Endozoicomonas gorgoniicola: one gene and its partner. Each later gene encodes a partner of the first gene's protein in a complex. Links are inferred from orthologs where the notes say so. Each region holds a gene or a part of one and is shown in the gene's direction. Other genes may lie near its edges.

Region 1 (5,927 bases):
TAACTCTGGCCAGTCGCAGGGCAAACTGTCCGGAGCCATGATAATGGGGGTTCTGTCAGCCCTCGTTGTATCACCCTGTGTCTCCGCGCCCCTGGCCGGAGCCCTGATCTACATAGGAACAACAGGGGATGCCCTGCTGGGAGGGCTATCCCTGTTTGCCCTTGGACTGGGCATGGGACTGCCGCTGCTGTTAATCGGTATCGGTGGACGCCACCTGCTGCCAAAGGCCGGACAATGGATGGATTCCGTCAAAACATTCTTCGGTTTTCTGCTTCTTGCGGTTGCGATCTGGATGCTGGAGCGGGTTATCCCAGGCCCCACCACTCTTTTACTGTGGGGAAGTCTGCTTATTGGGGCCGGGACCAGACTCGGAGCCATAAGCACTCAACCGAAAAAAGGTCGGGCAATAGCCAGCCAGGCCCTGGGAATCATTCTTCTGGTTTATGGCGGCAGCCTCATAGTGGGAGCAGCCAAAGGCAACACAGACCCTTTACAACCACTGGCTGCACCCGTTTTAACAGACCTCGCTTCTACAATCAGTCCTGAGACCCGTTCTGCGAACAACCGTTTAATCTTTACCAAAACCCATTCAGTTACAGAACTTGACAATCTATTACAGCAGGCAGCTCTTGCGAAACAACCCGTTATGGTTGATGTGTACGCCGACTGGTGCCTGTCCTGCAAAGTGATAGAGCGTACCGTTTTTCCTGACCCGGATGTCCGGCCTCTGCTTGAACAACTGCAACTGCTCAAGCTGGATATCACTGATAACACCCGGCACCATCAGGCCTGGTTGAACGACTACCAGCTGTTTGGCCCTCCTGCACTGCTGTTCTTTGACCCTTCAGGACAGGAAATGAGTCAAATCAGGACACTTGGGGAAATACAGGCTCCTACTCTGGCCAGCAAGCTGAAAACCCTGTTATCCGGTCAGTAACAAACCAAAAAAGATGACTGAGAAAAACTTATGCAACAAATTAGCTGAAATGCTTCGTAACTGTCATTAACGTACCGTAACAAGCACGAACTGGACGATTTTATAACATTACGGCACAATGCAATGCGATTGTGAGAGGAATACATGGCAAGCATACTTGTACTCAACGGCCCAAACCTTAACCTGCTCGGGAAGCGTGAGCCGGGGGTTTATGGCGCAACGACTTTGCAACAAATTAACCAGAACCTGGTCACACTGGCAGACAGCCAGGGGCATCAGCTGGAAACCTTTCAGAGTAACGCCGAGCACGAGCTGATTGAGCGTATTCATCAGGCCGGTGAAAAGGGTGTTGATTTTATCATCATCAATCCGGCTGCCTATACCCATACAAGTGTTGCTATCCGAGATGCCATTCTGGGTGTATCCATCCCCTTTGTTGAAGTGCATCTCTCCAACATCCACCGCCGTGAACCTTTCCGTCATCATTCCTATTTCAGCGATATCGCCGAGGGCGTTATTGCCGGACTGGGGCCCAAAGGTTATGAGCTGGCTCTGAGCTACGCTCTTGATCACGTAACCCGACAGTAAGACAAACAAGAAAAATGAATTCGAGCTTTCGACCGGGCATATCCCGTCCAACTCGTACCCCTTTCAACCCTTGGCACAGGCTGCCAAACAGAATTTGAGATTGAACCATGGACATCAGAAAAGTAAAAAAGCTCATTGAGCTGCTGGAAGAATCCGGGATTGATGAGCTGGAAATTAATGAAGGGGAAGAGTCCGTCCGCATCAGCCGCTACTCCCAGAACGCTCCGGCTGCCAGCTATTTTGCCCAGCCGGCTCCGGTAGCTACAGTAGCACCTGCACCCGCCACAGCGGCAGCACCAGCGACCGAAACCGTTGCCCCGGCAGCGCCTCAGCCAAACGGTCACCAGATTACATCGCCCATGGTAGGCACTTTCTACACAGCACCTTCCCCCAGCTCACCAGCGTTTGTGGAGGTAGGTCAGCACATCAAGGAAGGTGATGTTCTGTGCATCGTCGAAGCCATGAAGATGATGAACCAGATCAAAGCCGACAAGTCCGGTACTATTGAAGCCATTCTGGTTGAAAACGGCCAGGCCGTTGAATACGACCAGCCATTATTCACGATTTCCTGAGAGTAATGCCATGCTGGATAAAATCGTTATTGCCAACCGGGGTGAAATCGCCCTGAGGGTACTGCGAGCCTGTAAAGAGCTGGGTGTTAAAACCGTTGCAGTCCACTCCAAAGCCGATGAAGACCTGATGCATGTCCACCTGGCTGACGAGTCAGTGTGCATTGGCCCAAACAGCCCGGTCGAAAGCTACCTGAATATTCCGGCGATCATCAGCGCTGCCGAAGTGACGGATGCCACCGCTATTCACCCCGGTTACGGCTTCCTGTCTGAAAACGCTGATTTTGCCGAACAGGTGGATCGCAGCGGTTTCACATTTATCGGTCCATCCGCTGATGTTATTCGCCTGATGGGGGACAAGGTTTCCGCTATCGCCGCCATGAAGGAAGCGGGCGTACCCACCGTTCCCGGTTCCGATGGTCCTCTGACCAGCGACACCGAGCGCACCCTTGCTATCGCCCGTCGCATTGGTTATCCCGTTATTATCAAAGCATCCGGTGGCGGTGGTGGTCGCGGCATGCGTGTGGTTAATGAAGAATCCGAACTACTGAACGGCATCAGCCTCACCAAATCCGAAGCCAAGGCGGCTTTCAATAACGATACGGTTTATCTGGAAAAATTCCTGCAGAACCCTCGTCACGTTGAGTTTCAGGTGTTAGCTGACGGTCAGGGTGGCGCAATCCACCTGGGCGACCGTGACTGCTCCCTGCAGCGTCGCCACCAGAAGGTGATCGAAGAAGCGCCCGCTCCCTACATCGACGAAGATGCCCGGGCAACGGTTGCAGCCGCCTGCACCCGCGCCTGTATTGAGATCGGCTACAGAGGCGCAGGCACGTTTGAGTTTCTGTATGAAGACGGCCACTTTTATTTTATTGAAATGAATACCCGTGTTCAGGTTGAGCATCCCGTCACCGAGTTGATCTCTGGTGTCGATATTGTCAAAGAACAGCTCCGCATCGCCAGTGGACATCCCCTGAGCGTTACCCAGGACGACATTGTGCTGCAAGGCCATGCCTTTGAATGCCGGATTAATGCAGAAGACCCGATCACCTTCATGCCCTCTCCCGGCAAAGTAACCCAGTTCCATGCGCCTGGCGGCAATGGTGTTCGCGTGGACTCTCACCTGTATAACGGCTATACCGTACCACCTTACTACGATTCGCTGATTGCCAAACTGATCACCTTTGGACCGGATCGCGAGACCGCCCTGAAAAGGATGCAGAATGCACTCGACGAAGCCGTGATTGAAGGCATTCGAACTAACATTCCGCTGCATCAGGCGCTGGTACGCGACAACAACTTCCAGAAAGGTGGTGTCAATATTCACTATCTGGAAAAGAAACTGGCAGACGACTGATTCGCCAGTTCTGAGTACGAAAGACTTATTCACAGAGATTCAATGATGGGTTCGCTCTGGGTATAAGTCTTTCGTGCAGACCTGAAGCCAACCCTGCTAGAATTACCCCCGTTTTCTGCAGAATCCCTGTTCTGCCTTTCTTCTCTTTTTTACAAGTTCTCTTCTCATGCCCTGGATACAAATCAGACTTGATACCAATTCCGATCACGCCGCAGAACTGGAAGATCTGCTGCTTGAAGCCGGAGCCAGCGCCGTTACCCTGCAGGACGGAAAAGACCAGCCCCTGTTTGAGCCAGAGCCAGGCAGCACCCCACTCTGGCACCATACTGTCGTCATTGGCCTGTTTGACGCTCACACCGATATGGATGAAGTGATCAACATTCTCAAAAACCAGTACCTGCGCGAACCATTCCCAAACCACAAAATTGAAATTGTGGAAGACAAGGACTGGGAGCGTGAATGGATGACTCATTTTGTCCCCATGCAGTTTGGTACCCGTCTCTGGGTTTGCCCCAGCTGGAAAGAAGTACCAGAACCCGACGCTGTCAATCTGATGCTGGACCCTGGCCTGGCCTTTGGAACCGGTACTCACCCAACAACAGCGCTGTGCCTTGAATGGCTGGAAAAGCAGGGTGACCTGTGTGAGAAAAGCATTGTCGACTATGGTTGCGGCTCCGGTATTCTCGCCATTGCCGCCCTGTTGCTGGGAGCCAGACGTGTCACCGGTGTTGACCTGGATCCTCAGGCTCTGACTGCCACCATCGACAATGCCGAACGGAACAGGATTGCCCCGGAAAAACTGCAGGTATTCCTGCCGGAAAAAGCACCACAGGAAAAAGTAGATATAGTCCTCGCTAACATTCTTGCCGGCCCCCTTGTACAACTGGCCCACACCCTGGCTGAGTATCTGGAGCCTGGTGGCAAAATCGCCCTGTCAGGTATTTTGTCTGAACAAACCGATAGTATCGTTGCCACTTACTCCGAATGGTTTGACCTGGAGCCTGTCGTTCACAATGATGACTGGATTCTGGTCACAGGCACCCGCCGCTAACCTGTTCACTGCCAGTGCAGCGCTAGTGCTGCACTGGACTCGCCACCGGCTCTTTGCTCTAATTCCATGAGTAACTGTTTATTACTCTGGAATTGATACGCTAAATGACGCCCTCAAGGGTTAACACAACCCGCTGCCCCAAATGCCAGACAACGTTTCGTGTCACACAGGCCCAGCTTCGCGCCGCCGGTGGCTCTGTTCGCTGCGGCTCCTGTCTTCATGTCTTTAACGCAGGCATCGACTCACCAGAAACAACCCTAAGCCATTCAGAACAACAGCAGGCAGGCACTGCCCCTTCAGAACCCCTGTCTCCAGAGCAGAAACTGTCTGAAAAAACGATGACGGCATCCACTCTTGTTTCGTCCGCCAAAAACAGTCAAAGCGGTAACAGCCAGCCCTTAAACTCATTACTCAACGGTCTGGATAAAGAGCAGGTAGACATTCGTCAGGAGAAACGACCACGCCGGCCAAAAGCCAGCAGAAAACGAATGTTTGAATACATCACCGCCTTCTTTGCCTGCCTGGCTCTCGTTGTTCAGTACCTATGGTTCAACAAAAATGAACTGTCACTGGACCCGCCACTTCGCCCTTGGTACCAATGGCTGTGCAAAACAGTGAACTGCACTCTGCCACCCGTTGTCGATATCGACGAAATCCAGAGTTCCCAACTGCTGGTTCGCATTCATCCTGATATCAGCGAAATGATGATCGTTGACGCCGTTATCATCAATAAAGCCAACCACCCCCAACCCTGGCCAAAACTGTCACTGACATTTTCCAATCTCCACGACCAGCCCGTTGCCAGCCGGACCTTTAGCCCAAAAGAGTATCTTGGCGGAGAACTGGCAGGTACCAGAGAAATGCCTGCCAATCAGGCGATTCGCCTAAGCCTTGAACTCCTTGACCCTGGTCCGGACGCAGTAAACTACCGCCTCACCTTTAAGAGAAAAACACTGTAAATAACTGGAAAACGCCTACATATCACGCGAAAAATACTGACAGATACTTAATATTAAAACCATTAAGCACTTGATTTAGATCAAGAATTGGTCAGATTTCAATGACAATGGCTTGAGGTTTCTACCAGATAAGTCACTATATAAACACCGAAGTGAAAGAGTATTTATCTTTAGTTGTCTCCACAGGTGATTAAATTCACCTTTGAAATATGCCTTTTATGCATTTTCTCATGGTCAGGCAACTGAAGCGGCTGACTGACTGAGGGATTTCGTACCCTCCCACTTTCGTACATTTTTTGTACAGAGTATCATGGAAAGATTGTTCGTTGTTTTTCGTAGTCAGAGGCATTCCTTTGTTGAAGATTGGCCCATACACCATCGAGAACCCCGTTATTCTGGCACCTATGGCAGGAGTAACGGATCGCCCATTCCGCCAGCTGTGTCTGGACATGGGGGCTGGCATGGC
Region 2 (4,452 bases), 4.9 Mb from region 1 along the record:
TTAATTTGTCCGGTCGTGGTGATAAAGACATTCATACCGTCGCGGCCATTGACGGGCTGGATGTGGGTCTGCAGGGATAAGGAGCAGTAATAATGAGAATCAAACAGCGTTTTGCCAGACTGCAGGCTGAAAACCGTAAAGCCCTGGTGCCTTATATCACTGCCGGTGACCCGGCGGGTAAAACCGTTGAGATGATGCATGAGCTGGTGAGAAACGGAGCCGATGTGATTGAGCTGGGTTTCCCGTTTTCGGACCCGGTAGCCGATGGGCCGGTTATTGCGAAGGCGCATCTGCGGGCATTATCACACGGTGTTACATTGAATGACGTTTTTTCAATGGTAAGTCACTTCCGGGAGACCGATAATGAGACCCCGGTGGTGCTGATGGGCTACCTTAACCCCATTGAAATAATGGGTTATGAGGTGTTCGCTGAGAGCGCATCGAAAGCCGGTGTGGATGGTGTACTGGTCGTTGACCTGCCGCCAGAGTTTGCTGATGCTCTGGTTGCGCAGATCAGGCCAAAAGGCATTGATATGATCAACCTGATTACACCGACCACATCGGATGAACGAATCAAGAAAATCTGTTCAGTGGCTTCAGGCTTTATTTACTACGTATCACTGAAAGGTGTGACGGGGTCTGCCAGACTGGATGTTACCAGTGTGCAGCAGCGTGTGGCGCATATTAAGCAGTTTACTGATATGCCTGTGGGTGTTGGCTTTGGTATCCGGGACGGAGAGTCGGCTGCAGCCATCAGTCAGGCGGCAGATGCTGTGATCGTGGGTACGGTGTTGGTTTCCGAGCTGGCGAAGTTTGACCAGGAAGGTGGAACCTGTTTGCAGCGTGTAGGTACTCAGGTGTCTGAGATGCGTATTGCCATGGATAACCGCTGACAGAGTGGACATTAAGCAGCAGGTGTTACCTGCTGTCGAGAGTGTGACTGCCAGGACCGGCAGCCACACTTTCAGAAAAACAGACAGGAAGCATTAATGAGTAATTGGTTGGTCGACAAGCTGATTCCTTCACTGTCGCGTTCTTCCAGTGAGAAACGCAGCAGTAACGTGCCTGAAGGGTTGTGGCGAAAATGTGTAAAGTGCGACTCCGTACTTTATCGTCCTGAGCTGGAGCGTAACCTGGATGTTTGCCCCAAGTGTTCGCACCATATGCGCATATCTGCCCGCAAACGTCTGGATTACTTTCTGGATAAAGAAAACCGTGAAGAGCTGTTTGCAGATATTGAACCTGTCGACAAGCTGAAATTCCGCGACTCTAAAAAATACAAAGACCGTTTGCATTCTGCACAGAAGGCCACCGGTGAAAAAGATGCGCTGGTTGTGTTCAAGGGTGAGCTTGAGAGTTTGCCGATTGTAGCCTGTGCTTTTGAGTTTGCCTTTATGGGTGGCTCCATGGGGTCTGTTGTCGGTGAAAAGTTTGCCCGGGCTGCAGAACTGTCTCTGGAACTGCGCATTCCCCTGGTGTGCTTTTCTGCCAGTGGCGGGGCGCGTATGCAGGAAGCTCTGTTCTCCCTGATGCAGATGGCAAAAACCAGTGCTGCCCTTGAACGCATGCGTCAGAAAAGTGTTCCTTACTTTTCGGTGATGACAGACCCGGTATACGGTGGGGTGTCGGCTTCACTGGCGATGCTTGGTGATTTGAATATTGCTGAACCAACTGCACTGATTGGCTTTGCCGGTCCCCGTGTTATTGAACAGACCGTTCGTGAAAAACTGCCTGAGGGGTTTCAGCGCAGTGAGTTCCTGCTGGAGCATGGCGCTATTGATATGATCGTTGAGCGTTGTGAAATGCGCGCAACCATTGCCCGACTCTATCGGAAAATGAGTGGCATTACATTAGCACCAGAGGCTGACAGTGCCTTTGATGAAGAGGCTCCGGGCGATATTGATGTCCCGCAGTAAAGAAGAAACAGTGAATTGATCCGTTACGCAGGTTGGTAGCAGCATAAACGCTATGCTCTCACCAACCTTCAAAACGACCTGTAACTTTCCCTCAAATTGACATTAATACTATGGACTTTAATCGTCTTGTTGGTTTGCGAACACACCCTTCATGGCGTCTGCTGCAGGCAGACAGCGCACCACTGATCATAAGTTTCTTATACCAATCCTTTATTCTCACCAATAAGCGATCAATAGCGGCAGAAACCCTGGCGACTCAGCTGGACGATTACCTGCACCATTTGCGTGAGACCACCGGAGAGAACCGCTTTCCCAGAAAAGGGCGTGATTACCTGAATGACTGGGCATCTGGAGAGCAGGGCTACCTGCGAAAATACTACCCCGCCGCCGGTATGGGTGATGAGCCGCTGTTTGATTTGACGCCATCGACAGAGAAAGTCATAGAGTGGATTAACACCTTTGAGCAGAAGCAGTTTGTGGGTACAGAGTCCCGGCTGTTAACGGTATTCCGTTTATTAAGTGAGGTGGCCAGAGACACCGAGACTGATCCCCAACAGCGCATTGACCGGCTGGAACGGGAAAAAGCCAAACTGGAGCAGGAAATTGCCAGTCTGAAAAGTGGTCACATGGTGCCTCATGATCCAACGCGGGTGAAAGAAAAGTTCCTGCAGGCAGAAGACACCGCAAGGCAGTTGTTGTCTGATTTCAGGCAGGTAGAGGAAAATTTCAGACACCTGGATCGTGGTGTAAGGGAGCGTATTACCACAGCCAGCAGCGGTAAAGGGAAAATGCTGGATGATATTTTCTCGGAGCAGGATGCCATTACTGAATCGGACCAGGGGCGAAGCTTTAAAGCGTTCTGGTCATGGCTGATGTCTCGTGCCAGTCAGGATGAATTACAGACGACACTGGAAAAAGTTCTTGCACTGCCGGAAATTCAGAGCCTGCAACACGATGAGCTGCTGTCCAGAATCCGTTTTCGGTTGCTGGAAGCCGGAGAGAAAGTTAACAGCACCTGCGCCCAGCTGGTTGAGCAGTTGCGACGCTATCTTGATGATCAGGCATGGTTGGAAAACCGTCGTATAATGGAGATTGTCAGAGAGATTGAACAAAGTGCCGTAACAGTGCGACAAAGCCCGCCACCGGATAAATTGTTTACGACCCTGTCACTTAATAAGCCTGCGATGGAGATGCCCATGTCAAGAGGGTTGTTCCGGCCTGCGACCCGCCCTGTGATCAGTGAAACGCCTGAAGAAGGTGAAGCTGATTTTGATACTACGGCTTTATACACTCAGCACTATGTGGATGAAAGAGCGTTGCTGGCCCGTATCCGTTTTGCCTTGCAGTCACGACAGCAGATCAGCCTTGCAGAGCTGGTAAAGCTGCACCCTGTGGAGAAAGGGTTAAGCGAAGTCGTCGCCTATCTGCACATTGCCTCAGAGTCTGACCATGCGTTAGTCCATTCTGACAGCAGTGAAGAGATCATCTGGCACGATGCACAGGGGCGTCAAAAAGAAGCAGTAATGCCTGTTGTTATTTTCACACGTTAAAGGTAGAAGGCTGAACTAAAAGTGAATACGAACACGCAAAGCGAGCATTCAGCATCGGACGACCCGGCGCTGGGTACGGTGGTGGTTAATCTGATGAAAGGTGTTGTCTACCGGGATCTTAATCCTGATGTCTGGCAGCAGCTTGAAGAGCTTCATGCCAGGGTGATTGACTATGTGGCGGTCATGGGGCTGAACCTGATTGTTGATGAGGCGGAGGGGTATGCTTATTTGAAACAGGTCAGCGATGAAGAACGCTCTGTCCCTAAGCTGATCGCACGCCGACCTCTGAGTTTCCCGATCAGCCTGCTGTGTGTGCTGTTGCGCAAAAAAATGGTAGAGCAGGATGCGGGTGGTGGCGAGGCTCGACTGATTTTAACCCGTGAGCAGATTGTGGAAATGATGCGGGTTTTTCTGCCAGATCGTGCTAATGAGGCACGGCTCTTTGACCAGATTGATACTTATATTAATAAAGTGTCTGAATTCGGTTTTCTGAAAAAGCTCAACACCAACCCACCTGCCTGGGAAGTGCGCCGTATCATCAAGGCACTGGTCGATGCAGACTGGTTGGCAGACTTCAATGAAAAGTTAAAGGTATATCGGGATCATGCAGAATCAGTCGCTTGATTTTTCATCGGACCAGTCCCGGGCAGGGTTTCGTCTGCAGGGTCTGGAAGTTCTGAACTGGGGAACCTTCCATAAGAAAATATGGACTGCAAAACCCGATGGCAACAACAGCCTGTTAACCGGTGATATTGGCTCAGGCAAATCGACGCTGGTGGACGCCATGACCACCTTGTTAGTACCCAGCCAGAAAATTACCTACAACAAGGCGGCAGGAGCAGAGACCCGCGAGCGTAACATGACGTCTTATGTGAGGGGTTATTTTAAAAGTGCAAAAGACGACGATACGTTGTCTGCCAAAGCGGTCGCCCTGCGAGACCATAACAGCTACAGCGTACTGTTGGCCCGGTTTGTTAATGAAGGCT

Evidence for each region. Proteins that work in one complex are often made in the same cells at the same time.
Region 2: the proteins of accC (region 1) and accD are in contact, whole or in part, in a solved structure (PDB 8UXZ), measured with the Escherichia coli proteins. The link is inferred for Endozoicomonas gorgoniicola from one-to-one orthologs.

What each region holds. Positions count from the first base shown.
Region 1 is NZ_JAPFCC010000001.1:6,134,917-6,140,843, reverse strand. The notes cover bases 1,377-4,279. They hold accC (acetyl-CoA carboxylase biotin carboxylase subunit), read left to right. Parts: upstream 1,377-2,107; coding sequence 2,108-3,451; downstream 3,452-4,279. Other genes in these bases: prmA (50S ribosomal protein L11 methyltransferase), read left to right, coding at 3,618-4,279; accB (acetyl-CoA carboxylase biotin carboxyl carrier protein), read left to right, coding at 1,633-2,097; aroQ (type II 3-dehydroquinate dehydratase), read left to right, coding at 1,377-1,525. Also shown: protein-disulfide reductase DsbD, read left to right, coding at 1-937; more of aroQ, read left to right, coding at 1,082-1,376; more of prmA, read left to right, coding at 4,280-4,502; NX722_RS27575 (DUF3426 domain-containing protein), read left to right, coding at 4,607-5,461; tRNA dihydrouridine synthase DusB, read left to right, coding at 5,815-5,927. UniProt on the Escherichia coli protein: This protein is a component of the acetyl coenzyme A carboxylase complex; first, biotin carboxylase catalyzes the carboxylation of the carrier protein and then the transcarboxylase transfers the carboxyl group to form malonyl-CoA.
Region 2 is NZ_JAPFCC010000001.1:1,264,717-1,269,168, forward strand. Bases 81-2,952 are described here. They hold accD (acetyl-CoA carboxylase, carboxyltransferase subunit beta), read left to right. Parts: upstream 81-989; coding sequence 990-1,916; downstream 1,917-2,952. Other genes in these bases: trpA (tryptophan synthase subunit alpha), read left to right, coding at 90-893; NX722_RS05885 (DUF3375 domain-containing protein), read left to right, coding at 2,027-2,952. Also shown: trpB (tryptophan synthase subunit beta), read left to right, coding at 1-80; more of NX722_RS05885, read left to right, coding at 2,953-3,466; NX722_RS05890 (DUF4194 domain-containing protein), read left to right, coding at 3,488-4,090; NX722_RS05895 (ATP-binding protein), read left to right, coding at 4,071-4,452.